2 regions of the Pseudoalteromonas sp. SG41-5 genome follow, and region 2 is predicted to be linked to the other one. Evidence: predicted binding sites of a transcription regulator. Region 2 holds the regulator's gene; the other holds the start of a gene.
What was found. Region 2 encodes MetJ, which represses methionine synthesis genes. Its sites were predicted from a motif close to TAGACGTCTAGACGTCTA; they were not measured.

Region 1 (15,505 bases), on a different contig from region 2:
TGCAGGCGCGCATCTTTTTGCTCAAGCCAAGAAGAATAATTACCTTCCCATGGAATACCTTCACCACGGTCAAGCTCTAAGATCCAGCCAGCTACATTATCGAGGAAGTAACGGTCATGGGTTACCGCCACAACAGTGCCTTCGTAATCATGCAAGAAGCGCTCAAGCCATGCTACAGATTCTGCATCTAAGTGGTTAGTCGGCTCATCGAGGATAAGCATATCTGGTTTTTCAAGCAATAAGCGGCAGATAGCCACTCGGCGACGCTCACCACCTGACAAGAATTCAATTTTAGCATCCCACTCAGGTAAGCGCAGGGCATCTGCGGCGCGCTCTAATACGTTGTCGATGTTATGACCATCGTGGGCTTGAATAATTGCTTCAAGCTCACCTTGCTCTTTGGCTAGTGCGTCAAAGTCAGCATCTTCCATCGCGTATTCGTTATATACTTCATCAAGACGGTTAAGCGCGTTTTTAACTTCGCTGACTGCTTCTTCCACAGTTTCACGAACCGTTTTGCTTTCATCTAGAATAGGCTCTTGCGGTAAGTAACCAATTTTAGTGCCCGGTTGAGGATATGCCTCACCTTCAAACTCTTGATCAAGGCCGGCCATAATACGTAGCAACGTTGATTTACCAGAACCGTTTAAACCAAGTACACCAATTTTTGCACCCGGGAAAAAATGCAAAGAAATATCTTTTAAGATAGTGCGCTTAGGTGGCACAACCTTAGATACTCGACTCATCGAGAAAATAAACTTATCAGGTAAAACCATGGAGGGAGCCTTCAAATAATAATAAAAATTTCAATGTTGTATTGTAGTGGCTCACAGGTGAAACAGTCAACGAATCAACCAAATAACAATGTGCTAATTCGCGAGCAATACTCCTACACCGATTAAAGCAAGCAAGCCGCCTATTAACATTTTATTGGTAACGGGCTCGCGCTTTATAAAACCAATGCTCATTACAATTAATGGCGCGGTTGCGAAAATCGTTTGTGCAATGGCTGGATCGGTATATTTAACTGCGCCAAGTTGAAGCCATAAACCAAGGAAAGTGCCTAAAAACACAGCCGCAAAAAACCATTGTTTGCCGCTAATTCCCCTTAGAGTTAGTGCTTGTTTAAATTCACTGCTTTTAAACACTGCAACAACTAAGGCCACAGTCATCGTACCGGCTGCTAATCTAATTAATGCCGCCCATAAGCTACTCATATGCTCATTATTGAGTGCGCCTTTAGACATCACCATACCGAGCGCTTGGCAGATAGCAGCTGCAAGGGCACATAAAACACCTTTGCGATAATGTTGATGATCAACCTGTGGCAATGTTTTTTCAGGCTTGATTGCTATTACTACGCCAATGGTTGTAAGTACAATACCGCACCATGCAAATGGCGATAAATAATGATTTAATAGCAGGATATTAAAAACCCCCACAAGGGCTGGAGCAAGGGACTCAATAACTAACGTGCGAGCAGGGCCAATATTTCGCAGCGCAGTAAAATAGGCGCTATCGCCAATCGCAATCCCAATCATCCCGCCAGCAATTAGCCAAAGCCAGCTTGTCAGATGATGTGGTAGTGCAGCGTCTTGAGTAATCGCAATAGTAGCTAACATCATGGCACTTGCTAACACGCCTTTACTGATGTTTAGCTGCATAGGCGTTAAGTGATGGCTAAAACCTTTATATAAAATGGTCGAAAGCGCCCAAACAATAGCTGCTAATATAGCAAAAAGTTCTCCAAAGCCTAGCCAATCAATCACGTTTACCACCTTAAAATAAAATCAACAGGCGCATTATGGCGAGCGGTTTTTAGAATGCAAAAGAATAGCTAAAATAAATTCATTTGGACATCTAAACATCTAGAGGTTGAAATTTCCAGCTATCCGTTCATAATTAGCCATTGGTTAATTATGCCTTGGAGATGAGTATGCCTATTACCGTTAAAGATGAATTGCCCGCAATTGCGAAGTTACGTCAAGAAAACGTATTCGTAATGCCAAAAAGCCGCGCTAAAACCCAAGAGATCCGTCCGATGCGCTTGGCGATTTTAAACTTAATGCCTAATAAGGTAGAAACCGAGGTGCAATTTATTCGTTTGCTCGCTAATTCACCCTTACAAGTGAATGTAGAGCTACTACGTTTAGACACTCATCGCAGCAGTAGCAATTCAGAGCAGCATTTAGACACTTTTTACCGTTATTTCTCTGAAGTGAAAGACAACAATTACGATGCATTACTCATTACCGGCGCACCATTGGCACATTTAGAATATGACGATGTAGCCTACTGGGATGAACTAAAAGTAATTTTAGATTGGGCGGAGCAGCATGTAACCTCAACATTATTTTCGTGTTGGGCGGCTCACGCGGGTTTATTTCATCATTATAATCTAAAGCGTGAACTAAAAGAAAATAAGCTCTGTGGCGTGTTTACCCATAAGTGTTACTTTGAACATGGAGCCTTAACGCGTGGTTTTGACGATACCTTTGTAGTGCCTCACTCGCGGTATGGTCATATTGATATTGAAAAAATTAACGCTTGTGATGACTTAGTGGTGCTGGCAGGTTCAGAGCAAGTAGGCGCTTACTTAATAAAAAATAAATCCGGCAGCCAAGTGTATATTACCGGGCATCCTGAGTATGATGCAGACACTTTAAAAGGCGAATATCAGCGCGATTTAGAAAAAGGCCCTGATGCGCCATTGCCTGAAAATTACTTTCCAGAGAACAACCCAGATAACGAACCGTCGAAAACTTGGCAAAGCCATGCCTTTTTACTGTTTTCGAATTGGTTAAATTATTATGTGTACCAAACCACACCCTATGATATTAATTTAGTTAGCCAAGCCGTAAGGACTAACAACTATGCCGAATAATTTAGAAAACAAAAGCGCCGTGTTAATTGAAGCGTTAAAACAGCGTATTTTAATTCTTGATGGTGCTATGGGTACCATGATCCAAGAACACAAATTAGAAGAACACGATTACCGTGGCGAGCGCTTTAAAGACTGGCATGTGCTAATTAAAGGTAATAATGATTTATTAAGCATCACACAACCAAAAATTATTGCTGATATTCATCGTGGCTTTTTAAGTGCAGGTGCCGATATTATCGAAACCAACACCTTTAATTCGACTACAATTTCGATGGAAGATTACGATATGGCCAGCATCAGCCGTGAAGTAAACTTAGAGTCAGCTAAATTAGCACGCAGTATTTGTGATGAGTTTACTGCTAAAAATCCAGCAAAACCACGCTATGTTGCGGGTGTTTTAGGGCCAACCTCAAAAACCTGTTCAATCTCACCGGATGTGAACGACCCGGGTTATCGCAATGTCACGTTTGATAAGTTAGTCACCGCGTATGTTGAATCAACCCTTGCTTTAATGGAAGGTGGTGTTGATTTAATTTTGATAGAAACAATTTTTGATACGCTTAATGCAAAAGCGGCTTCATTCGCGGTTGAAGAAGCGTTTGAACAAGCAGGGCGCAAGTTGCCTGTGATGATCTCTGGCACCATAACCGATGCCTCGGGCCGTACGCTGTCAGGGCAAACCACCGAAGCATTTTATAATTCTATTCGTCATATAAAGCCAATTTCAATTGGCTTGAACTGCGCGCTAGGTCCAGATTTATTGCGCCAATATGTAGAAGAACTATCGCGTGTTTGCGAAACCTTTGTCTCTGTTCACCCCAATGCTGGTTTACCGAACGAGTTTGGGGAATATGATTTAGAAGCACCTGAAATGGCTCAAGAAATTATCGATTGGGGCAAGTCTGGCTTTATCAATATTGTTGGCGGTTGTTGTGGTACCACACCTGCACACATCAGGGCATTTTCGAAAGGGCTTGAAGGTGTTAAACCTCGCCTATTGCCAGAGCTTGAAGTGCGTATGCGCTTATCAGGCCTTGAAGCGTGTAATTTAAACTAAGGTAGCCGAGATGACACAAAAAATAGCAGTATTTACCAACGTTGGCGAACGTACCAATGTGACCGGCTCAGCCATGTTCAAACGTTTGATCATGGAAGAAGATTACGAGAGTGCGCTTAATGTTGCCCGCGAGCAAGTAGAAAACGGCGCACAGGTTATTGATATCAACATGGATGAAGCCATGCTGGACTCAAAAGCCGCCATGGTGAAGTTTTTAAATTTGATTGCCTCCGAGCCTGATATTTCTCGCGTGCCAATTATGGTTGACTCTTCTAAATGGGAAGTCATTGAAGCGGGCTTAAAGTGTATTCAAGGCAAGGCAATTGTAAACTCAATCTCGCTAAAAGAAGGTGAAGAGCCATTTATTCGCCAAGCTAAAATTATTAAACGTTTTGGCGCCGCTGCAGTGGTTATGGCGTTTGATACCGACGGCCAAGCAGATACAGCCGATCGCAAGTTTGAAATTTGTCAGCGTAGTTACCGCATTTTGGTGGATGAAATTGGCTTTGCGCCAGAAGATATTATTTTCGATCCCAACATCTTTGCGGTAGCAACTGGTATTGAAGAGCACGACAACTACGCAGTTGAATTTATTGAAGGTACACGTCGCATTAAGCAAAACTTGCCACACTGTAAAGTGTCGGGCGGGGTGTCGAATGTATCGTTCTCGTTTCGTGGGAATAACCCCGTGCGAGAGGCTATTCACTCAGTATTTTTATATCACGCAATTCAAGCGGGTATGGATATGGGGATTGTTAATGCAGGGCAACTCGCTGTGTATGATGATATTCCAGCAGAGCTGCGAAAAGCGGTTGAAGACGTTATTTTAAATACCGACCCAGGTGCCGGTGAACGCTTAGTAGAGTTGGCACCAAAATACTCTGGTATGGCGCAAGCAGAACGCGTAGAGGATTTAGAATGGCGCACATGGCCAGTTGAAAAGCGCCTTGAACATGCTCTTGTTAAAGGCATTACTACCTTTATAGATGAAGACACCGAAGAATGCCGCGCTGCTGCCGATAAGCCTATTCATGTGATTGAAGGGCCGTTAATGGACGGCATGAACGTGGTAGGCGATTTATTTGGCGCAGGTAAAATGTTCTTACCGCAAGTCGTTAAATCAGCGCGAGTGATGAAGCGCGCAGTGGCCTACCTAGACCCTTACATTGAAGCTGAAAAAGAAGAAGGGGCTACTAACGGTAAAATCGTGATGGCCACCGTTAAAGGTGACGTACATGATATTGGTAAAAATATTGTTGGCGTAGTACTGCAATGTAATAACTATGAAGTTATCGACTTAGGCGTAATGGTGCCTGCAGATAAAATACTGCAAACCGCGATTGATGAAAAAGCCGATATTATTGGTTTATCAGGACTGATTACACCATCGCTTGATGAAATGGTACATGTTGCCAAAGAAATGAAGCGCCGTGGTTTTGAACTACCGCTATTGATTGGTGGCGCGACTACCTCAAAAGCGCATACTGCCGTTAAAATCGAGCCACAATATGACAAAGGCGTGGTTTATGTAAATAACGCCAGTCGCGCTGTAGGCGTGGTTTCTAACTTATTGTCGAAAGAGCATAAAGCTGAATTTTTAGCAAAAACCAGCGCTGAATATGTCAAAGTACGCGAGCAGCAAGCACGCAAAAAACCACGTTCAAAACCGGTTACTATTCAACGTGCCCGCGACAACGCCGCCAAGCTTGATTGGGATAATTACACTCCACCGGTGCCGAAAAAGCTGGGCGTGACAGAGTTTAAAAATGTCTCGATAGCCACTTTACGACAATACATAGACTGGACGCCGTACTTTATGACCTGGTCAATCGCTGGTAAATACCCACGTATCATGACCGATGAAGTGGTTGGCGAGCAGGCGCAAAGCTTATTTAAAGACGCTAACGACATGTTAGACGATCTTGAAAAGTCAGGCAGTTTGCAACCGCTTGGCGTAATTGGTTTATTCCCTGCTAACCGTGTGGGTGACGATATTGAAATATACACAGACGAAACTCGCGCTGAACTATTAACCACATCGTGCCATTTACGTCAGCAAACAGAAAAAACCGACTTTGCTAACTACTGCTTAGCTGATTATATCGCCCCGAAAGGCACGCCTGATTACTTTGGTGCATTTGCTGTAACAGGCGGTCTTGAAGAAGACGACTTAGCTGATGCGTTCGATGCACAGCAAGATGACTACAACAAAATAATGGTAAAAGCGGTGGCAGATAGACTCGCCGAAGCCTTTGCTGAGTACTTACACGAACAAGTGCGTAAAGAATATTGGGGTTTTGCTCCAGACGAAAACCTCGCGAATGAAGATCTCATTCGTGAAAACTACCAAGGTATTCGCCCAGCACCCGGTTATCCAGCGTGTCCAGAGCACACTGAGAAAAAGAAAATCTGGCAGCTGCTTGATACTGAAAAACGCATTGGCATGCAGCTCACCAGCTCATACGCCATGTGGCCCGGCGCTGCGGTATCAGGCTGGTACTTTTCACATCCGGAAGCTAAATACTACGCCGTAGCGGCAGTACAAAAGGATCAGGTTGAAGACTACGCTAAACGTACCAACATGACGCTGGAAGAGGCCGAAAGGTGGCTGTCGCCTAATTTGGGGTATGAGCCGGAGTAAGTGAAGCGGTCTGCTATCAGCCGTCAGTTTAAAACAAAAAAGCGAGCCAAATTAGGCTCGCTTTTTTGTACAAGGTTTTTCTGGTAGCTCTTCGGTATATCATCATACTTTCACATTCAATGAGCTTGCGTATGCCCCTAACCTTGGGTGTAGAATGATTAGTACATTATATTTGTGATTTACTGCACATTCATTATTTGAGAATTTTCCATGGTAAAATTATTTAGCCCACTAGAATTAGGTCCGATAACACTCAAAAACCGCATTATTACTGCTCCCATGTGTATGTATGCCGCAGAAGAAGGCAAGGTGCAACCTTGGCATCATCAACATTATGGTATGCTCGCGCAATCCGGTGCAGGCTTATTGATTGTTGAAGCAAGCGCTGTATCACCTGAAGGAAGAATCTCTTACGCCGATTCAGGTATTTATAGCGACGAATGTGAGCAAGCTTGGCGTGAAGTCGTATCTAATGTAGGTCAATACTCTAACATTCCGATGGTGATGCAGATTGGTCATGCAGGTCGTAAAGCGTCAACTGAATTACCTTGGAATGGCGGTGCGCCTATCGCTCCAGAAATAGAGAATGGTTGGCAAACTATTGCTCCGAGTGAACTTGCTTTTTCAGATGAAGCTCCTTTACCAAAAGCAATGACGCAAGACGATATTGGACGATTAATTACTCAGTTTGTGAAAAGTGCTCAACGTGCCCATAAAGCTGGTTTTTCTGGCATAGAACTTCATGCAGCTCATGGCTATTTACTGCACCAATTTTTATCACCGCTTAGTAATCAGCGTTCAGATCAATTTGGCGGCTCATTAGAGAACCGCATGCGCCTACCCCTGACAATATTTGATGCTATAAAGGCTGCGTTACCACATGATTTCATGATTGGTGTACGTATAAGTGCAAGTGATTGGGCTGATAATGGCTGGGATATCGAGCAAAGTATCGTATTTTCTCAAGCTTTAGACGCTCGTGGTTGCCATTATATACACGTATCAAGTGGCGGCTTGACTGCACAGCAGCAAATTAAAGTTGCCCCTAATTATCAAGTCGGTTTTGCCGATGCAATAAGTAATAACGTTTCTATGCCGGTTATTGCTGTAGGCTTAATTACTCAAGCTCAACAAGCTGAAGATATTATCTGCGAAGGTAAAGCTGATGCGATTGCGTTGGCGCGTGGTATTCTTTATAACCCACGTTGGCCTTGGCATGCCGCAGCGGAGCTCGGAGTTACAATACAAGCCGCGCCGCAATACTTGCGCTGCCAGCCACATGAACTTAAGTCATTACTGATACGCGATTGATTACTACCTCTCATAACTAGATAATCTTCTAGTGTGAGAGGCTTTGACTATTCAAGCCAGTTTTTAATACGCTTATTAAGGAAAACCCTCTGAATAAGTATATATCCCAGCATATAACTCTGCCTTTTATAGCTATGATCAAAGAAAGTTTAATAAAAGGAGTTATATGAAATATTATTTTCAAGCGCAATACCACCAGCGCTTAGATTTGTTTGATAATGTGTTTGTCAGTATGGCAACGGGTAATGTTGTTGAGCCATCACTGCCTTTAGAGATCATCATTGAGTCTGAAGATTGTGTGCTTTATGAAAGTGACAATGGCTCTATTATTGATTTTTCTCCGCCAACGTTAGGCTATTATTGGATTACTGGGCAAACCTGCTTACGCACCCGAGACGGATTAGTATTTGAGCCTTGTGATGATAAAGATGCAGTACAATACACTTATATTGACGGGCAGCTTTATGGACAAAAAATAAATACTGACTTGAGCAAAATGCCAACCACACAAACGCGTTACCACTTTAGTAAGCTTAATGGATGCAAAGCCCAGCTAAAGCAAAATGATGACTCAAGCTTTACTCTCGAAATTGATGAAAAAGAATATCCTATTGCGTTACATGAGCTTGAATTTTCATTTTTTGTAAATGAAGAAACAGGATTTACGCAAGACGGCGAACAACTCTATTACTACGACAGACCAGTACCTCAATTAACGTTAGTAGACTTTAGGGTTTTACATTTTAATTATGCAAAAGATGATCATGTTGTTGTCTGTGGTACAGATGTTATTTCACAAGCGGATGCTGCAACGTTTGAAGTGATCACCACGACTTTAGCAAAAGATAAAAATCATGTTTATGAATTTTCAAAGATTATTAAAGGTGCGGATGCTAAATCATTTGTCGTGATTGATGGTAAAGAACAAGATGCATATCAACAATATAGTAAAGACAAGCAAACAGTTTATTATTTTGGTGAAGCCATTATCGGTGCAGACTTGGCATCTTTTCGCATTATTCATGGACGTTATTCGGCTGATAAAAACTGGGTTTATCGCTCAGGGCTACGTATTGCTCTATTTGATGCTGAGAGTTTCTATTATATTTCACAAAGTTTTGTTGGTGATAAAAACGGCATTTATACTGACTTTCTAAATATTACACAAATAGCCCAGTGTGATGATGTATTTGTTGATTACGATAATGATTACTTTGCCGTAAACGATACCCTGTATTGGGCTGATAAAGAACATCCGTTTGACGCTGATTTAGCTTCTTTTTCTTCAATCAATTGTACTTGGGCGAAAGATGAAACCCATATTTATTATAAAGATGAGGTTGTTTATGAAGGGGGTTACGAAACAGCAGAAATTTTTGATGAATTGTTATTAAGAGTGGATGATAAAATCATCTCAAACAGAGGCGTTATTGCAGGTGCAAATGCAAAAGAGTGGCATAGGCTGATTTTTCCATTTTATGCCTGTGCTGATCGATTATTTTACCAACAAGAATTACTTGATAAAGGCGACCCAAATACGTTTGAAGCCCTTGATGACAATCGCTTTAAAGATAAAAGTAATGTCTATATTTTTGATAATGATTTTGAAATAGTAGATACCATCTTTGATATTAATACCGAGAATATTGTACTTATAGATGAGTGTTTTTTAAAAACGCCTGATACAGTGTATTTTCAAGAGTTAGCGATACAAGATGCTGATCCTGATACCTTTGAGGTATTAGAGTATGGCTTTTCGCGTGATAAAAAAGCTGTTTTTTGTAATCAAGAAAAACTCCCTGAACTTAATCCTCTTGACGTTACGATTTTAAATCATAATTTTATTCACGACAACAACACGCTTTATTACCAGTCAACCCGTCTTGATATTGAAGTAAGTAATATGAAGATACTTAATGATGACATTGTGAAAGATAACCGCCATGTTTATTATAAAACACATTATTTAAGTGGTGCAGAGGCATCTTCGTATCAACTGAGTACTCGGTTTTTTCAACGAGACAATCAAGGGGTTTATCATAATCAGCACCTTTTACCTTTAAATGCTGATGAAACCGTATTTCTTGATGAAGTCTACGCGATTGATAATCTGCGAGTGTTTTTTATTGATAGTGAAATCATGGATGCGGATGTCTCTTCATTTAAAGTGATAGGTAATAACGTGTCCGTTGATAAAAATAATGTCTACTTTCGTGATAAGAAGGTAGAACACGCTGATCCCGCTAGCTTTAAAATTATGGGTTATGCGCAGTTTGTTGATGATAATCATCAGTTCACTATTCGTAATGGTCATATCGTTTGTTTATAAAATTGAATTAACGCGTTGTAGAGTCTATAAAGGCGTATGTTGCTCCTGATTAGTCGCTACATCAATTTACACAATATTGACTTTGGGCAACATGGCTAAAAGTTGTTGTGAATGGTATAAACCTAAACAGATAAATAACATGATGTTCATTAACTGAATCATCAAAATAAAGGACTTAAATGAAATTTTTATATTATACCGGCTTATTTTTATCGCTCATGTTTAGCGCAAATAGTTTTGCGCTTGAGCAACAATATCAACAGCCTATTGTAGATCTTATAAAAGCATTTAAAAACCACGATAAAGCGGCTATTTCCTCACATATTCGTTATCCGCTTTCGCGCACATATCCAGTGCCTGATATTAATAATGAAGCTGAGTTAGTTGAGCGTTTTGATGACGTGTTTGATGAGACGCTTATTAAACAGATTGTTGATTCAAATATCGATACTGACTGGGATAAAGTAGGTTGGCGCGGCATTATGCTAAATAGCGGTGTCGTTTGGGTAGATACGGATGGGAAAATCATCGGTATCAATTACCAAACAGCTAAAGAACAATTGCTGGCTAAAAATTTAATAGCAGCTGATAAGCAAGCGCTTCACCCAAGTATTAATGCTTTTGTAGAGCCTATTTTAGATTGGCAAACAGCTAAATACCGTATTCGCATTGATGACTTAGGTGATGGAAACTTCCGCTATGCGTCGTGGAGCATTGATAAAAAAACCAGCGATAAGCCAGATATAGTCTTACTAAAAGGTGAGATCGAATTTGAGGGCAGTGGCGGTAATCATAGTTACACATTTAAAAACGGCCGTTACAGCTACGTATTACAAGTTACAGTGATTGGCTGTGATACCTCACCACCAGGTTGGCTTGAAGTATATAAAGATGATAAGCGCATTTTGTCTCAGGATATTATCAACACTGGAAGTTAAAAGTTAATTATCTTAGATGCAAAAAGGGGAGGGTTCTCCCCTTAAATATAGGGCGCTATTTTATTAAATACGCGCTTTAACAAACGCAGCAATTGCGTCGTCTTGGCAATGTGCGAAAAAGCACTCTTGAAAACGTGGTCCGCCAATCGCTTGTTTAATCAGCTCAGGATCAATAGCTTCAAGTGCGCTTAAGTAATCTTTAGCAACATCCACTTTTAGTTGATTTAAAATACCTGCATTTGTTACTTGTGACTCTTTACGTTCTGCTGGATACCCTTGGCCTTTTTCGCCGGTAAATGCTTTTTCAAATATATATTTAATATTTAACTCAGCGCCCCAGCCAAAGCCTTTTGCATAGGGTAAAGCGAGTGCATTACCATTGTTTATTTGTGCAAATAGGTAAGCATCTGATGGATCAATACAATAACCACAGCTCACACCAGGAAACGCATTGCTCGCCATGAGTGCGCCTTGACCTGTGCCACAACCGGTCACTACAAAATCTACCGCTTTAGAGTTGAGCAGTAAGCTTGCGATAATTCCTAGGTGAATATAGGTTAGTCGATGATCGTTATCGCCATCCATACCCACATTAAATACTTGGTGATTTTGTGCATTAGCAACAGTGTTAAGCTGTTCAAGTACTATTGGGTTTTTTGCCGCTTGACTGAATTCGTTCATTAATGCGATTTTCATTTGACTCTACCAATTTTGTTAACGTTGAGTTGATTCTACATATCAATGCTACCGGTGGTAAATGTTGTTATCTATTAAATATTAGTATTTGTGTAAGTTGCTAGAGGTTAGGAAGTACCATAGGAGCTTTGAGTTTAACTTCAGTATGAAAGCAGCTATTTGAGTTTAAAAATAAAAACCGCCTGCTCAGGCGGTTTTGTAGTTACCTAGCGTTTTTGATTAATGGCCTTTTTCAAACTCATCAACTTCACGCTCAGCTTCTTCTTTCGATTTACCGTATGCTTGTTGAATTTTACCAACCAGCTCTTTACGGCTACCTTCAATTTTATCTAAATCACCGTCAGTAAGATCGCCCCATTTACGTTGCGCTTTACCTTTAAGTTCTTTCCAATTACCTTCGATACGATCACTGTTCATAATTCGCTCCTTATAATGTCGGTTTGTGAATTTACTTTCAGTTATAAAGTAGCAAGGCTTGTACCAAAATTAAATTATAACTTTATTATTAATAATCAATTGGTTAATGTTTTTATTATTTAGAGATGAGTTTTTAATAGATTATAAGCTAAAAAATCTACGCAACGGTCTGTAATTATTGCAAACACTCAATAATCACCGATTTTATGAATCTGATTTACTGCAGTTTTTTGTTACAATATCGGCAATGCAATTTAGGATAAATAGCTGTGCTGCCGGTTCAAGAAATATATCAACAACTCGTTACTACATTACAAAGTGATCCGATTACCTTACTGCAAGCGCCGCCGGGTGCGGGTAAGTCAACATGGTTACCATTGCAGTTGATGCGCGACGGGCACTTTAAGCACATTGTCATGCTTGAGCCGCGTCGCTTAGCTGCACGTAATATTGCCAACTATTTAGCACAGTGCCAAAACGAAACCGTAGGGCAAAGCGTTGGTTTACGTATCAGGCAGGAAACCAAAGTCAGTGTTAATACCCGCCTTGAAATTGTTACTGAGGGCATGCTCACGCGTATGCTACAAAACGACCCAGAGCTCAGTGGCGTTGACCTACTGATATTTGATGAATTTCATGAGCGCTCTATTGCGGCCGATACCGCATTAGCGTTTGCATTAGAATCTCAAGCTGCACTGCGTGATGATTTAACGATTTTATTGATGTCGGCAACCCTTGATAGCGAACGCTATCAGCAGTTTTTTGATTGTTCAATTATTAGTTCCCACGGGCGTAGCTTTCCCATCGATGAAATTTACATACCCATTAAAGATGAAAGCCGCTGGCTTGACGCTATGGCCAGTATTATCAAACAAGCTTTAGTTGAACAAACAGGCAGTGCGTTAGTTTTTTTGCCCGGTCAATATGAGATCAACCGCGTACAACAAGCGCTGTCAGATTTGCCTGCAAATTGCCATGTAGTTACTCTGTTTGGTGAACAAGATAAAGCATCTCAACAAGCTGCAATTGCCCCTGCGGCAAAAGGTACTCGTAAAGTGGTGCTGACCACCAATGTTGCCGAAACTAGCTTAACCATTGAAGGTATTCGTATTGTGGTTGATAGTGGCAAGCGCCGCGCTGCTAGTTTTAATTTAAAAACTGGCGTTACTGAACTCACCACACAAAGTATTTCTCGCTCATCGGCAATTCAACGAGCTGGGCGGGCTGGGCGTATTGAGCCCGGTGTAGTTTATAGGCTTGGTTCAAAACAAACCTTTGAGCGGCGTAATAGCCATGATGCGCCAGAAATTTTAAGTGCTGATATTAGCCAATTATTATTGGAGGCAAAATTCTGGGGCGCGGAGTTAACTGATCTAAGCTTGTTAGATAGTCCAACAGCACAACAAATACAGCAAGCAACAAAATTACTGCAAATGTTAGAGGCGCTCGATAATAACAATAAATTGACCCCCCTCGGTACACGTATGCTAAGTTTTGGCGCGGATATTCGCCTAGCGCACATGCTAATTAAAGCGCAGCAACTCGAACCTCAGATGCCAGGTATTTATACATTAGCGGCGTATTTAATTGCGTTATTAGAGAGTCGGATTAGCCATGCCGCAGATTTAAGTTTAGCATTACACAGCCAACATGCTCGGCCACATCCGGTATTTAAACAGCAACTGAGATTTTGGTTAAAGCGATTAAAGCTAACTGAAGTACGCGAACTACAAACCACTTATTTGGCTTTGCTGGTGGCGTTTGCTTTTCCAGATCGATTAGCTAAAAAGCGTGGCAATGGTTACTTGCTTACCAATGGCGCAGGTGCTGAGCTAAACAACGAGCATTGGCATAACGAGGACTACCTTGCAATTGCTTCAATGGGAGGCCAAAAAGGCAGTCGTATTTTTGCAGCTGTTGCGTTTACTCCTGCAGAGATTGAGGATGAGCTGACACATTTATTTACTGCACAAACGCGCTGTGAATTTGACGAAAAAACAGGGCGCTTTATTCATCAAGATGAAGTCAAACTAGGGGCAATTACAGTTACTAGCCAACCGAGTAAACATCCGCTTGATAAAAGTGAGCGGGCGAAAGCGTGGTTAACTTTATTTCAAAAACAAGGCTTTGAATTATTTAATGAGCAAAGCGACAGTGAGCAGTTACTTATTCGTATGTGTTTAGCCAGTAATTTAATGCCGGAGCAATTTCCTGTCATCACTAAACAAAGCTTAATCGATGACGCACAGCTTTGGTTAGGTGCTTTTCTGGAAGATATAAAAACCCTCGAACAGTTGAAAAAGTTTAACTACTTTAATGCCTTGCAAAGTTGTTTTAATTGGCAACAACAAAATGCGTTAAATGATTTATTCCCGCTGAGAGTGTCAGTTCCAAGTGGCTCAAATATTCGTATTGAATATCAACTCGACGGCCCCGCAAAACTCAGTGTTCGTATGCAAGAAGTGTACGGCATGATCAGTACGCCAATATTAGCGCAAGGCAAGTTACCCTTATTAATGGAACTACTCTCACCAGCAAGACGACCTTTACAACTAACACAAGATCTTGCTGGCTTTTGGCAAACCAGCTATCGGGAGGTGCAAAAAGAAATGAAAGGTCGTTATCCAAAACACTTTTGGCCTGATAACCCCGCCACCAGTGTGGCTACGAGTAAAGTTAAAAGTAAGATGTGAAGGAGCTAGCGAGGACAAAGTTAGCAAGAGTAAAATTGACCATTAAGCAGTGTTTTATAGTTTAAAAAAGGTAAGTTAAATACTTATTGACTGCATAAACAAGGAGTTATTTAATGCCACACTTTATTATAGATTGCTCGCAGAGTATCTTGGCCTATCATGATGAAGATACTATTAATGAGCAAATTTACCATACTGCAAACGCGTCGGATTTGTTCGCTGAGCATGAAATTAAAGTCAGAGTAAACCCGTATAATCGTTATTTAGTGGGTAATAAACAGCACGAATTTATTCATGTTTTTGGATATATAATGGAGGGGCGAACGACTGAGCAAAAAGCTGAATTATCAAAAGCGATAGTGACTAAACTTACTCAGATGTTCCCACATATCGACAATATTGCAATGAATGTCAGTGACTTTGAAAAGGCAACATATTGTAATAAAAGCCAGCTTTAAGCAGAACATAGTGAGCGATGCTTCGACAGTGCAGATTGTTTTTTGAAAATCATTTATGGCAAAGTTGAACAGTGATTTTGT
Region 2 (15,505 bases):
CGCTCATTCCAGCCTGTATACCACTAGGATGTTGGTTGGGGGCTGCTTCACATAAATGCAAGTATTGGCTGTTTACTTGACTGGCAGCTAAATGCACAAAGTGTTCGGCATCGCTAACACTAAAACCACAATTGGTATACGCACTGACGGGCATTAATGAAATGCTATCAAGATCCACTTCAACCCCAAGTGGTGCATCAATTAGATTATATAGTGCCTGCTGGCATGCTTCAGTTAAGGTTTTTTCGCGCCTCACTTGCAGCGCTTGGTAGCTATCATAACTAAATTGGGCAGCAGCTAAAGCATCAATAATTGCTTGATTGTTTTTCAGCTCGTGCATGCCAATAACATGATAATTATTTAAGTGTTGCTCGTTATATGCATAGCGAAAACCATTACCACTATGGCGGCCTTCACAGTCACGGAAATCGGCATGAGGGTCAAAGTTGATCGCGTTTATTGGGCGCTGTTTATGCTTGCTTAATGCGCGAATAATACCAAGGCAGTTATTATGGCCACCGCCAATAACGATTGGCTCTAACCCTGCAGCAAAAATTAAGCTCAGCACTTGCTCAACACGTTGATCAAGCTGGGCGCATAACTGGCGTAATTGTGTTAGTTGCTGAGGATTTTGGTTTGATAAATCGCGCGCCGCAAGAGTCAAATCGCTGATCGCTACTTCGCCTAATAACAAAACTTTTTCGTTCGCTAAAAATTGGTTATCAGGTTGATTTAAAAAGCGTTTAAGAAATGCTTGCCAGCCATCTTCGGCACCACCATTGCCTAAGTTGGCGCGTGGCCCGATATCTTCGCAAATACCTAGTAATACATACTTAATACCAAATTGCGCGGCATCGCGCATGGCTTGTAAAGGATCAACACCAGTGTCAAGTAGGGCTATTGACTGCCATGCTTTTCTTTCATTAGCGCGACTGCTACACCAAGCTTTTACAGTCGCTTCATCATAGATATGTAGGTGGTTTGACACTCGTTATTCTTCTACGATTTCCAGTTCAAGTTCTTCACCAGATAATACAATACCGGTGCTATCTGCATAGATAAAGTCGTCATCAAAAAATGATACACCAGCGAAGTTAACGCCAATGCCGTCTTCACCAGCACCGGTGCTGTCTGCTGCAACAGGGATTGAAGCAATTGCTTGAATACCTAAATCAAGCTCTTCAAGTTCATCAACATGACGTACTGCACCGTATACCACAATGCCTTGCCAGTTATTTTCTACAGCTAGTTCAGCAAGCTCGATATCGATTAATGCGCGACGAGTTGAACCACCCCCATCAATTAATAATACACATTCTTCGCCGTCTTGAGAGAGTATGTCGCGGATCAGTTCATTATTTTCAAAACATTTGACGGTTTTAATACGGCCACTAAAATTGTGGCGACCACCAAAGTTAATAAACATAGGTTCGAGCACATCGACCACATCGGCAAAGTGATCGCATAAATCTGAAGTGCTGTAATCCATTTTTCTATCCTTTCTAAAGATACGTGAGCTGATGTTCAGTATACCTTTCTTAAATGCAATAACAACGACTTAATAACAGTAAATTGCGCTCTTTTTAAACAATTATTGCGCTAAAACAGGAAAAGCAATATTAGTGTCTTAAAAGCGTCACTCAATTGTTATTTTCACCGCCTAAGCTGAAATTGTGTACAGAGTTTGCACAATTAAAGGAGCAAGTAATGAGTGAGAACAACATGCTAAAAAAAGTTGTCCAACTGGACCAAAGTTTGTTTTTGATGCTATTTAATGGCAATGCCCCAAAATGGTTAAAAAATTCAGCTTTAGGTTTCTCAAAAACAGGCAATGGAGGGCTTTATGTATTAATCGCTGTTGGTTTTGGCTGGCTTAGCAGTGAAGCTGAATTACGGCTTATGGCGATGACTCTATTGCTGGGCTTTTTAATTGAGCGACCCATTTATTACGTGGCTAAAAATAGTTTTGCCAGAATTCGGCCATGTGATTGTTTAGTAAAAGGCGCTTACATTACGCCCAGCGATAAATTTAGTTTACCGTCAGGGCACAGTGCTGGCGCATTTTTAGTTGCCGTTATCTTAGCGCAGTATTTCCCGCAATTCGCAGAGTTATGTTTTTTGTGGGCAACGGGGGTCGCAGCATCGCGGGTGTTACTTGGGGTACATTTTCCTGTTGATGTAGTGCTTGGTGCATTGATGGGGGGAAGCTGTGGTTTATTGGCAATCTTGATAGTGGCTACCTTATGAAAATACTTTATGGCATTCAAGGGACCGGTAATGGTCATATAACCCGAGCAAGGGTGATGGCGAATGCGTTTAAGCAAATGGGGATTGCTGTAGATTATGTGTTTTCAGGGCGAGCCCAGCAGAATTACTTTGATATGGACGAGTTTACTAATTATCGCAGCTTTCGGGGGTTATCTTTTACTACTCAAAATGGTCAAGTCAATAGTTACCAAACAGTGAAAAATAGCCGTATATGTAGATTACTAAAAGACATAAAGCAGTTAGATGTATCGGGTTATGATTTTGTGTTTAATGACTTTGAACCGATCACTGCATGGGCAGCAAAACGCCAAGCAGTGCCAGTAATAGGCATGAGTCATCAAGCTGCATTTTTATCACCCAAAGTACCAATGTTTGGCCATAGTTTACTGCGCCGCTCATTAATAAAATATTATGCTCCTGCTGATACCTATTTAGGCGTGCATTGGCAGCCATTCGCACAAAATATCATCCCTCCTTTTATTGCTCATCATCGACATGATAATCCGGTCAATGTTGACAATAAAGTATTGGTATATTTACCTTTTGAAGAACTGCGAAGTGTGATTGATTACTTACAAGATTTTCCTGAAAAAGAATTTTATTGTTACCACCCGCAAGCTCAGGATAGTTCATCCGCTAATATTCATCTACGAGCCCCTTCACGTGGTGGCTTTTTAAATGATTTAGCCAATGCCAGTGGCGTGATCGCAAATGCGGGTTTTGAGCTCTCTAGCGAAGCACTAAAATTAGGTAAAAAACTGTTATTGAAACCATTGTCAGGGCAGTTTGAACAAGACGCCAATGCACAAACATTATTAGCAATGAAAGCCGCGCACGTAATGAATTACTTAAACCCCAATGCGTTGGATGACTGGCTCAATAGTACATCACAAAAACAGATTAATTTTCCAAGTGATCCACAGCCATTAGTTGAGTGGTTAGCAGCTAAACAGTGGCATAACACACAGGAATTACATCAAAATTTGTGGGCTTCGGTAGGTTAAATTCAAAATCAACGGATTTTTTAAAGCACTGTAGTAAAAAACAATAATAATGTAAGCCAATTGTTAGTTATTTAACTATACTATCTTGCAGTGATTTATTTTATAGGCTGTTGTTAATGAGTTTACTCCAAAATTTGACTATTAAACGTCGTTTACAAGTCAATGCATTAGTTGTTGGTCTCGCTATGGTCGTTATGTTGTGCGTCATTATCTATGAGGCACGCATTATGCTGAAACTAAATGAAACGATTCAGTATGCTGAAGAGCTTGATATACACGAACTGTCAATGCGTAAGTACGAAAAAGACTTTTTGTTTTATAAGCAAGAAGGCAGCTTAGAGTTATTCGATCAAGAATATGAGCAGCTACAGGTTAAAATAAAAATGTTGGCTCAGTTATCAGCCGAGCTTGATATTGCCACTGCGCAAGTCGAGCAATTTGTAGCACTTGCTAAGCAGTATAATGACGACTTTCAAAAAGTTGTAAAATTACAAAAGAAAATTGGTTTGCACCCTAAAGATGCGCTTTATGGCGAACTACGAGATGCTGTACATCAAATGGAAACGCTGTTAAATAAGCAAGATAACTATCATTTACTCACTTTGATGTTGCAGCTTAGACGCTCTGAAAAAGATTTTATGCTGCGTTTTGACCTAAAATATTTAACTCGTTTTGAAGACGGCGTATCGCAGCTAGAACGTCAAATTCGCAACGAAAACTTGGCTTCAAGTGACCAGTCTGAGCTGTTACGTTTACTTGCAATTTATAAAAGTAAGTTTAAGTCGTTAGTTGATGCGCAAGTTGCATTAGGTCTGGATTTAGGTTCAGGTGCACTTGGTAAAATGAGAGACAGCGTTAAACAAAGTGATGATTTAGTCACTTTAATTACGACTGCAACGAAACAACAAGTTGAGTCTACTGCTGCACAAGCACAAATGATTGCTATCGCAATTTTTATTGTTGCCAGCTTACTGGTGATGATTTTGGTGTACTTTACAAGTCGCTCGATTATCGTGCCGATTGAACGGGTGTATCACACCATCAATGAAATTCGTCGCAACAATGATTTACGACTTGTTATAGAACACAGTGGTAAAGACGAAGTTACTACCATGACGATCGATTTTAATAGTCTCATAAATGATTTTAAAGAACTGATCTACGAAGTGAATACAGCTTTAACAACTTTAAATATCGCTACCGATCATTTATCGGAGACTACTGCTGCAACCAGCTCGGGCATGCAAGAGCAGTTGCATGAAGCTGATATGGTTGCAACCGCCGCAACTGAAATGCAAGCTACCATTCAAGACATTTCTCATAATACCGAGGCTGCAGCCAAAAAAGCAGAATCAACCAATCAAAGTGCTCAACAGGGACGCAAGGAAGTTGAAGCAACGGTTAAGCAGATCAATCAATTATCTGATTCACTGGGTAATGCCACTACCGTAGTATCACAGCTTGAAAAAGACGGTGAAACCATTGGCTCAGTATTGGATGTTATTCGTGGTATTGCTGAACAAACTAATTTACTAGCACTCAATGCCGCAATCGAAGCTGCGCGCGCCGGAGAGCAAGGCCGTGGCTTTGCTGTTGTTGCTGATGAAGTGCGTTCACTTGCACAGCGTACTCAAGAGTCAACCAAAGAGATTGAGAGCATTATCTCGATTTTACAAGGGCGTACTCAAGAAGTCGTAAGCATAATGCAACGATGCCGAACACAAGGCGGCGAAAGCGCAGCACAAGCAACAAAAGCGGGTGAACTACTGAACTCTATTACCGAAGATGTGCAAACTATTATGGAAATGAGCACGCATATTGCCACCGCAATTGACGAGCAAAGCCAAGTTGCTTCTGAGGTGAATAAAAACGTCGTGCGTATTCGTGATATCGCCGAAGATGCCTCAGCTCATTCATCAAAAAATGCACAAACTAGCGAAGAGGTATCAGAGCAAGCAAGAGTGCTTTACGCCGCGATAGATAAGTTTAAGGTTTAAAAACAGAAGCTAGGTTCTAGGATTTAGGTTCTAGGAATTAGCTGAGCTTTAAGCGCTAAGCCATAAGTTTTAAGCAGCCCTGAGTTGTTTGAAAGTTATGGCTTTTTTGTTTGGATAATTAAATAAGCGCCGCGCCTCTGAGCCTCTTTGTAAATATTTCAATTAAAGATCTTTTGCACAAAGAGAAGGGAGTGAAAAGCTTCGGGTTTTGAGCAACGAGCTGCGGGTATACGCATAGCTCCATTGTAGGTCGTCATTTATGGCGAAAATCAATTAACTATTGGAATTGACTGCTAAAGCACGACCTACGCCAACCTCAGCCTTTAGGCCCTACCTCTAAAACGCAGCGTCTCTTGACCTCTTTGTGAATAATTCACTAAATTTTTTTGCACACAGAGAAGGGAATGAGCAGTAAATGAAGGAAACTTAGCGCTTAGTATTGGCATGCTTAAATAACTGATAATCTAACATGAATATTACTAAGCGATTGAATCAAAATAGCAACTCCGCTATGGTTAAACCATCAATAACAATAAATTAAAAACGAGTTATTCTACAGGCTCGTTAGGATTACGAGAGTATCAATGAAACTTTTAAGCTGGATTTTACTGATATTATTTATATTATCTTATGGTGGTTCTGCATTATTTTGTTCAGGTTTTGTTGATATTATTGAGCCAAATTTTGGTGAATGCTTTAACAGTGGTGTTTCATATTTTGATTATTTTCCAAAAGGTCAGTCTCCTCTTGAAATGTTAGGTGTAAAACTAATTGCGGCATGCTTAGTAATATCATTTGTTATTGGTTTTATTTATCATAAGTTTAAAGTCAGAAAGCAACCCTAACATATATGAGCCTTAACTCAGTCAATAGGCAATAGTATTACCTTTGACGGTTTAAATTCGGTAACGGCCAAACTTAAAATCAATAAACAAATTTGTTTACATCGTCTGTCGATGCAGCTGCAAGTAGCTTACGGTAATCATACTATTTTAGGACTTATTAAAAACCTAGTTACCTAGCACCTTCTCGTTACGCTTCGCTACACTCAACCAGAATGACATAGTTAACTTTAACGCCGAGCTGCGCTAACTTTCACCTTGAACCTTTTAACTCGCAAACTCGCTAAGGTACAAACTTGATCGGTACACTGTCTTTATTGGCTTGATGTTCTGCGAGGCGTTGTTGGTAGGTTTGCCATAAATCGTCATGTTGGGCTTGTAGATGGCTGAAATATGCCCAGCTAAATAAACCGCTGTTGTGGCCATCGTCAAAGTCTAAACGCAGTGCGTAGTGGCCGACTGGCTCGATGCTTTTGATGCTAACCTGCGATTTACCGAGTACCAATTTCATTTGTTCGTTACCATGGCCTTGTACTTCGGCAGACGGTGAATGAACACGTAAAAACTCACTACTAAAAGTACAGTGGGTGTCATCGTCAAAATAGACATCAAGGGTTTTGCTAACGGTATGATGATGTACCTTGATCACTTGCTTCATTGTTATGCCTGTGTATTGAGCCTAGAACCAAGAACTTAGAGCCTGGGCCCTAAGTTCTAGTTTTAAAATTAAAGAATAAAGCGACTTAGGTCTTCATCTTCCACCAGTGCACCTAAATGCTTCTCAACATAGGCGGCATCAATGACTAAACTGGTGCCAGCTTGCTCTGATGCATCATAGGAAATTTCTTCCATCAGTTTTTCCATTACCGTATGTAGGCGACGTGCACCAATGTTTTCGGTTTTTTCATTAACTTGCCATGCCGCTTTGGCAATGCGCTCGATGGCGTCATCGCTAAACTCTACACTTACTTGCTCTGTTTTAAGTAGTGCATGTTGTTGCTCGGTCAGTGAGGCATGTGGTTCGGTTAAAATACGTTTAAAGTCGTCAGCGGTTAATGCTTCAAGCTCTACACGAATAGGTAAGCGACCTTGTAGCTCTGGGATCATGTCAGATGGTTTTGCCATTTGGAATGCGCCAGAGGCAATAAACAACATATGGTCAGTTTTCACCATGCCATGCTTAGTGCTCACGGTTGAGCCCTCAATCAGTGGCAGTAAGTCACGCTGTACGCCTTCACGGCTTACATCTGGACCTGATGATTCACCGCGTTTACAGATTTTGTCTATCTCGTCGATAAACACAATACCGTTTTGTTCGGCTGCGAAGATTGCTTGCTCTTTTAGCTCTTCAGGGTTTACTAATTTAGAGGCTTCTTCTTCAACCAATAATTTAAACGCTTCTTTAATTTTAAGTTTGCGTTTAGTGCGCTTGTCACCCGCCATATTTTGGAACATGCCTTGCAGCTGGTTGGTCATTTCTTCCATACCAGGTGGTGCCATGATCTCAACATTTGGTTGTGCTTGGGCTAAATCAATATCAATTTCTTTATCGTCTAATTGACCTTCGCGTAATTTTTTACGGAAGATCTGACGCGTTGAAGATCCTTCATCGCGTTGGCTTTCACCAGACGAATCTTTAGCAGGAGTCAGTAGTGCATCTAAAATACGTTCTTCGGCAGCTTCTTCTGCGCGATGTTTGAATTTTTTAGTTTGTTGTTCACGGGTCATTTTGATTGATACATCAACCAAGTCGCGAATGATGGTTTCAACCTCTTTACCAACATAGCCCACTTCAGTGAACTTAGTCGCTTCGACTTTAATGAAAGGCGCGTTGGCAAGTTTTGCTAAACGACGGGCAATTTCAGTTTTACCAACACCGGTTGGACCGATCATCAGAATATTCTTCGGCGTTACTTCAGCGCGAAGATCTTCATCTAATTGCATGCGGCGCCAGCGATTACGAAGGGCAATAGCCACTGCTTTTTTTGCTTTTGCTTGACCAATTATATGCAGGTCAAGTTCATGAACGATTTCTCTGGGAGTCATATCAGACATAGCAGTTCCTATTACAATTCTTCGATGGTTTGAAAGTTATTTGTGAATACACAAATGTTGCCGGCAATTGTCAGGCTTTTTTCAACAATTTCGCGGGCGCTTAAATCGGTGTTTTCAAGTAGGGCAGTTGCAGCTGATTGGGCAAAGTTACCACCACTACCAATGGCAATTAAATCATTTTCAGGCTGCACAACATCACCGTTACCAGTAATTATCAGTGAGGCTGTGGAGTCGGCAACAGCAAGCAATGCTTCGAGTTTGCGCAAGGCGCGATCGCTACGCCAATCTTTAGCCATTTCAACAGCGGCTTTGGTTAGGTTGCCTTGGTGCATTTCAAGCTTGCTTTCAAAACGTTCGAACAGGGTGAAGGCATCAGCAGTGCCGCCAGCAAAACCGGCGATCACTTTGCCATTATAAAGGCGTCGAACTTTGCGGGCGTTGCCCTTCATTACGGTGTTACCAAGTGAAACTTGGCCATCGCCACCAATGACGACTTTATCGCCGCGACGTACACTTACAATAGTGGTCATGTTATTCCTCATCATCGAGTCGCAGGGGCGACTCGTTAAAAGCGATTGATGATGAGTTAATATGGGTTAATGGGCTAAAATCAAGTCCAATTCCAAATTCCGCAACCAGTTATTTTGCTACGCTTTAGTTTGTTTTTATCACTTTCGGCTAAACGTTTGGTTTTATAAGGACCTAAACGCACTTTATACCAGACACCGTTAGTGCCAGTTGTTTCACGAATTTCGGCGATTAATCCGGCAAATGCAATTTTAGCTTTTAAGGTTTCTGCTTGGCCATGGGTTCTGAACGAGCCGCATTGCATTACATAAGGGCCTTTTTGTTCAAGCTCTCTTACTTCAACTTGAATTTCATGCTCTTTGATTTCTTTTATGAATTCAGGAGGGCGTGGTTTAGGCAACTCTTGTTGCACTTTTGCAGGTGTTGGGTTTGCTTGTTGTTCAACCAGCTTTGGATCTGCATTGGTTTTGACATACCATAAACCAAAACTAAAACCGCCAACAAGTAGTACGGTAACCAGTACTAATAATACGGGGAATGGTTTTTTCGGTGGCGCTGTTTTTTTGCTATTACGGTTGCCCGGTTTTTTATTAATAAAATCGTGTTGTGCCATGGTGGTATTGGGCTTCTAACCTTAAATCATATCTATTGGATCTACATCTAAGCTCCATCGCACCTTTTGCGCTAATTTACTGGTACTTAAGTAGTCTACCATTTGCGCGAGATATTGGTGTAATAGAGGGCGTTCGAGCGCTTGAATATGCAATTGAAAGCGATATTTCCCCGCAATTCGCTCGAGCGGTGCAGGGATCGGACCTAGCAATTGTATACCAGTTAGACCTTGGACTGGAACTAAATCTGTTAAAAAATCGACCACTTGCTTTATGTTGTGACCTTCAGCGCGGACAATCGCCATATTAGTTATTGGTGGTAGCTGTGCGTCATCGCGCTCTTGCAGTGCAAAACGGGCGAAATCTTGATAACCATTATTGACTAAATCTTGTAATAAAGGATGTTCGGGAAAGTGAGTTTGCAATAATACATGACCTGGTTCGCCACTGCGCCCAGCACGGCCAGCCACCTGAGTAACCAATTGTGCTAAATGCTCTGTGGCGCGAAAGTCGCACGAGTACAAGCCGCCGTCGACATCAAGGATCAATACTAAGCTCACATCAGCAAAGTGATGACCTTTGGCAAGCATTTGGGTGCCAACTAAAATCCTTGCACCGCCTTGGTTTATATCGTCTAGGGCTTTTTCTAAACTGCCTTTACGACGCGTTGAGTCGCGGTCAATCCGGCTAATCGGGGTATCAGGAAACTCGGTTGTTAAAAACTCTTCTATTTGTTCGGTGCCTTTGCCGTTAGGAAATATTTGTGTACTGCCGCAGTCTGGACACTGATGCGGCACGCGTTCTTGCTCACCGCAGTGATGGCAAATCATTTGGCCGATGGCTTTGTGAAAAGTCGCACTGGTGCTGCAACGTGTGCACTCACTTAACCAACCACATTCATGGCAAATCAGGGTAGGTGAAAAACCGCGACGGTTTAGAAATACCATCACTTGTTTGCCTCGTTTTAAATGCTGACGCATAGTGGCAAGACTGGCATGGGCTATACCAGCTTGATCCGGCTGGCCTTTCATATCAATCAGCTGAAATTTATTGTCGGTACTGGTTTGCGCACGTTGCGTTAGGCTCAGCAGTTGGTATTTATTATGAATTGCCTTATGCAAGGTTTCGAGCGCCGGGGTTGCTGAGCCTAAGATCAGCGGTATTTTATGTTGAAAAGCGCGGTATGCGGCTAAATCACGGGCATGGTAACGTAAGGTATCTTGTTGTTTAAATGAACCGTCATGTTCTTCATCAACAATGATCATACCAAGCTTTAAAAATGGTAAAAAGATACTCGAACGTGTACCAATCACAATTGCGCAACTGGCTTTTTCACAAAAGCGCCAAGTTTGTAAGCGTTCGTTATCGGTCAGTGCTGAATGCCACAGCATAATCGGCGTATCAGGAAAGCGACGACGAAATCGATTAACCGTTTGTGGCGTAAGGCCAATTTCAGGCACTAGTACGAGTGCTTGTTCACCGCGTTTTAAAACCTCTTCAAGGCATTGTAAGTAAACCTCGGTTTTACCACTGCCAGTAACACCTTCTAGTAAAAAGCTATTGAAACCGACCGCTTGATTAATGGTGGTACAGGCTACTGCTTGCTCTTTATTTAGAGTCGGCTTAGTGCCTACGGTGGGGAGTTGTTGTTGCCATTGGTTGTCGTGTTCAATCGTTTGGCTGATCAGCTCTTTGTTAAGTAAGCTGTCGATAGTTTTTTTACTAAACCCCAGCGCTTTTAATTCTGTAAGTGATGATTTACCCGAATCTGCCAGTTGTTTGAGTAAGCTTAGTTGGCTCTTTGCTTTTAAAGACGGTAATTTAGCGCCTTTTGCAGTTAGTGCCACCATACTAATACTGCTTTTATCTGGGCACAGTCCTTGACGCAGCGCGCCAGGCAGGGCGATATGAATTGTTTCACCTAGTGGGTAGCAATAATAGCGCGCAGTAAAACGCAATAATTCGATATGTCGCTCTGATAAAACAGCTTCATCATCAATCACTTCAAGCACTGCTTTAAGTTTATTAACCGGCACATCGGTGTTGGTTTTTAGCGCCAGTACGACCGCAACTTTGCGCTGATTACCAAATGGCACCCATACCCGCGCACCGACTTTAGGCATCACCGATAAACCATCGAGTTGCTCTGGAATGCGATAATCAAAGGTGCGATGCAACGGTACTTTTATAGCAACTTCAACAAAACTCATAACAACCCAAACAAGAACGAATAAGGGAGTTAATGTACTAAAATTATGGCTGAAAACCTACCTGCAAATACCTTCTTTAAAACTTTTGTTCATTTTATTAGCAAAAACGACATTTAAAGCTTGTAGCAAGTGGGGTTGTTGCTTAGAATACGCGTCCTAAATAATTTGTTTTAACGACGTATGGTGCCAGACTCCGGGTTTGGAGAGCGATGCGGCCTTAACTAGAGGTTTCTATGAAAGAAGGTATTCACCCTAAGTACGAAGTAATTTCAGCATCATGTTCATGTGGAAATAAATTCGAAACTCGTTCTACTCTGTGTAAAGACATTCACTTAGACGTATGTTCTGCGTGTCACCCGTTTTACACTGGTAAGCAAAAAGTTTTAGACACAGGTGGCCGTGTTGATCGCTTTAACAAGCGTTTCGGTTCACTTAGCAGCAAGTAATTCTTGTTGTTTTGTCGGAAAAAGCACCTTAGGGTGCTTTTTTTTATGCCTGCTATTTATTAAAAACACCGCCTTTTAGTCTTTATTTCTTGCTCTAGTGCTCCAGCTTTACGCATTCATTATGTTGTGACTATTTCCCACTTTTATATCCAGTATAGCGAGTAAATAACAGACAAATAGTGATTTGTTGACTATATTGTCATTCTCGTTAAAGCGATAAATTAAACGTTTTTGTCGGTAAAGTTAGGTCTTTTGCGGTTAAATGTTGTTAACGTCTTACTTTGATGGTTTTTAGTCATAGGTCATTATTTTTGCTTTAAAGCGTTGCATAATGAGCATTTTAAGATGGGTTTTTTGATGCTTTGTGGCGTTTTTATAGCCGAAAATTGAAGCTTTTTTGCAAAAAATGCTGACAAAACGCATAAAATTAACGGATATAGCATATAACAGGATAGACCTGATATTGCTTGAATTTAATTATAATATAGGTATCGTTCCCTATAAGATATAAGAACTGCTTACTCTCACTTTCAACTTAACTTACTTGCAGGATAAAATCGCGTTATGTCAGACTTTCGTGAACAAGCTTTACATTACCATTCGCACCCCGTTCCAGGAAAAATTAGCGTTGAGCTTACAAAGCCAGCTGAAACCGTACAAGATCTTGCACTCGCATACAGCCCCGGTGTTGCAGAACCGGTACGTGAAATAGCTGCTGATCCCGCTAATGCCTACAAATACACCGGTAAAGGCAATATGGTTGCGGTTATTACTAACGGCACCGCTATTTTAGGTTTAGGTAACTTAGGTCCATTGGCTTCAAAACCGGTTATGGAAGGTAAAGCGTTATTATTTAAACGCTTTGCGGGTCTAGATTCGATAGATATTGAGGTGAAACACAATACCACCGAAGATTTCATCAATACAGTTGCTAACATCGCTGATACGTTTGGCGGTATTAACTTAGAAGACATTAAAGCGCCAGAGTGTTTTGAAATAGAAAAAGCATTGATCGAGCGTTGTAGCATTCCAGTGTTCCACGACGATCAACACGGTACCGCGATTGTAACGGCTGCTGGTATGATCAACGCACTTGAAGTACAAGGCAAAGAAATCGAAGATGCGATTATCGTTTGTTTAGGAGCCGGTGCCGCAGCGGTTGCGTGTATGGAGCTACTGATCAAGTGTGGTGCATTGCGTGAACATATTTACATGTTAGATCGTAAAGGCGTTATTCATACTCGTCGTGATGATTTAAACGAGTACAAACAGTTATTCGCTAACAATACAGATAAGCGCACACTGCAAGATGTTATTGCTGATGCCGATGTATTTGTTGGTGTATCTGGCCCGAATTTACTTTCTCCTGACGATCTTAAGTTAATGGCTGATCGACCTGTAGTGTTTGCCTGTTCAAACCCAGATCCAGAAATCTCACCAGTGCTTGCTCATGGTGCTCGCGATGATTTAATCATGGCAACGGGTCGTTCAGATTATCCAAACCAAGTTAACAACGTGCTGTGTTTCCCATTTATTTTCCGTGGTGCGCTAGATGTGCGTGCAAGCAAAATTAATGATGAAATGAAAATTGCTGCGGTTGACGCTATTCGTAGCATTGCTAAAGAACCAGTACCAGCGGAAGTATTAAAAGCGGCGGGTGTTGAGACACTTGAATTTGGTGCGCAGTATATTATTCCAAAACCGATGGATCCGCGTCTATTACCGCGCATTGCCAAAGCAGTAGCGCAAGCGGCAATTGATTCTGGTGTTGCACAAATTGATATGCCGGAAAACTACATGGAGTAGCTGCTTCGCTGCAATTGGTAATGGCACAATAATAAAAACCTCAGCAACTTACGTTACTGAGGTTTTTTTGTAGCCAATTCCTGAAGCAGGAATATATACAAATGATAACTTAATCTTCGTTGAGTACAGGTACTTCGAGACCCATTTCAAGCATGATTTTTTTCACTTCTTCAGGCACTTTCTCTGGATTATCTTTACGTAAATCTTCATCGTTTGGCAGTGGTTGGCCAGTAAATGCGTGTAAAAATGCTTCACAAAGTAATTCGCTATTTGTTGCATGGCGAAGATTATTAATTTGACGACGAGTGCGCTCATCAGTCAAAACTTTTAATACATTTAGCGGGATCGAAACGGTGATCTTTTTAACTTGTTCTGATTTTTTCCCGTGTTCTGCGTATGGGTGAATATATTCACCATTCCATTTAGCCATAGGATGTATCGTTGCCTCAGGTTGTTAATTGTTTGCGCGACCTTTTGCAGCGCAAAGATGGCGAAATTCTATCGTGTTAAAAAAGATAGTCAAATACTTGTTTTTTAGCCATCTAGAGGCTTAAATGTTTTTACTTCTAATCTTGCGGCTAAAACCGCATAAATGCTTTGACTTATTAAATTTGATCCTCTAACCTTTTAGACGTCTAAACATCCATTTAATTGTAGGTGACGGTATGAGTCAAAAGAATAAAGCAACCATTGCAGTACGCAATGGTATTGATGCAGATAAACATCACGGCGCGGTTGTGCCTCCCATTCATTTATCGACCACCTACTCATTTGCTGATTTTGATAAAAAGCGCCAATATGATTATGGCCGTAGCGGCAACCCAAACCGTGATTTACTCGCTGAAACGCTCGCTAAGCTTGAAGGTGGCGCTAAGGGGATTATCACTGCAACGGGCATGGCTGCGGTGCATTTAGCTACTCAGCTGCTAAACAGTGACGATACCTTAGTGATCCCACATGATTGCTATGGCGGTAGTTACCGCTTATTCACCTCACTTGAAAAGCGTGGCTTATTAAAGTTAGTGGTTTTAGATTTAACTAAATCTGAAAATCATCAAAAAATTCTTGAGATAAAACCAAAGCTAATTTGGATTGAAACACCGAGTAATCCTATCTTACGGTTAACCGATATTAAAGCGATCACCACGATTGCTAAGCAGTGCGGTGCGTTGGTTGGTGCCGATAACACATTTTTATCACCTGCTTTGCAAAACCCAATTGAGTTTGGTGTTGATATTGTGGTGCATTCGACCACTAAATATATTAACGGTCACTCAGATGTTGTTGGTGGTGCGGTCATCGCCGCTACCCAAGAGTTGGGTGATGAGCTTGCTTGGTGGGCTAATAACATTGGCATTACCGGTGCCCCGTTTGATAGCTACTTAACGTTACGTGGTTTACGTACTTTGAATGTTCGTTTACGTCAGCATCAAGAAAATGCCTTTATTATTGCCCAATATCTAGAAAACTCCCCTTATGTAAGCCAAGTATATTACCCTGGATTAGTATCTCATCCACAGCATGAACTCGCTAAACAGCAGCAACGTGGTTTTGGTGGCATGGTAAGCTTTGATATCAAAGGTGATATTAATGATGCTGCAGAATTTTTGACCAGCTTAGAAGAATTTAGCTTAGCTGAGTCATTAGGTGGGGTTGAGAGTTTGATTTGTCACCCTGCAACTATGACCCACGCAGGTATGGAGGCAACTGCTCGTCTTGCTGCGGGAGTAGGTGATAC

Region 1: the regulator MetJ is predicted to act here: its motif matches at 1,854-1,871, upstream of metA (homoserine O-succinyltransferase).

The regions. Positions count from the first base shown of each region.
Region 1 is NZ_JACJFH010000048.1:19,833-35,337, reverse strand. Features, by position in the region: gene ettA (energy-dependent translational throttle protein EttA) at 1-776, opposite strand, end outside; gene H5232_RS24635 (DMT family transporter) at 870-1,769, opposite strand; gene metA (homoserine O-succinyltransferase) at 1,937-2,884, shown strand; gene H5232_RS13575 (homocysteine S-methyltransferase family protein) at 2,874-3,941, shown strand; gene metH (methionine synthase) at 3,952-6,582, shown strand; gene H5232_RS13565 (NADH:flavin oxidoreductase/NADH oxidase) at 6,793-7,893, shown strand; gene H5232_RS13560 (DKNYY domain-containing protein) at 8,060-10,222, shown strand; gene H5232_RS13555 (hypothetical protein) at 10,402-11,160, shown strand; gene H5232_RS13550 (RpiB/LacA/LacB family sugar-phosphate isomerase) at 11,224-11,856, opposite strand; gene H5232_RS13545 (CsbD family protein) at 12,076-12,273, opposite strand; gene hrpB (ATP-dependent helicase HrpB) at 12,543-14,966, shown strand; gene H5232_RS13535 (5-carboxymethyl-2-hydroxymuconate Delta-isomerase) at 15,080-15,424, shown strand.
Region 2 is NZ_JACJFH010000004.1:65,894-81,398, forward strand. Features, by position in the region: gene H5232_RS02020 (formimidoylglutamase) at 1-988, opposite strand, end outside; gene rraA (ribonuclease E activity regulator RraA) at 992-1,489, opposite strand; gene H5232_RS02030 (phosphatase PAP2 family protein) at 1,708-2,247, shown strand; gene H5232_RS02035 (MJ1255/VC2487 family glycosyltransferase) at 2,244-3,272, shown strand; gene H5232_RS02040 (methyl-accepting chemotaxis protein) at 3,389-5,269, shown strand; gene H5232_RS02045 (hypothetical protein) at 5,854-6,114, shown strand; gene H5232_RS02050 (gamma-butyrobetaine hydroxylase-like domain-containing protein) at 6,395-6,769, opposite strand; gene hslU (HslU--HslV peptidase ATPase subunit) at 6,838-8,166, opposite strand; gene hslV (ATP-dependent protease subunit HslV) at 8,178-8,696, opposite strand; gene H5232_RS02065 (SPOR domain-containing protein) at 8,777-9,307, opposite strand; gene priA (primosomal protein N') at 9,329-11,515, opposite strand; gene rpmE (50S ribosomal protein L31) at 11,749-11,961, shown strand; gene H5232_RS02080 (malic enzyme-like NAD(P)-binding protein) at 12,526-13,767, shown strand; gene metJ (met regulon transcriptional regulator MetJ) at 13,877-14,197, opposite strand; gene metB (cystathionine gamma-synthase) at 14,433-15,505, shown strand, end outside.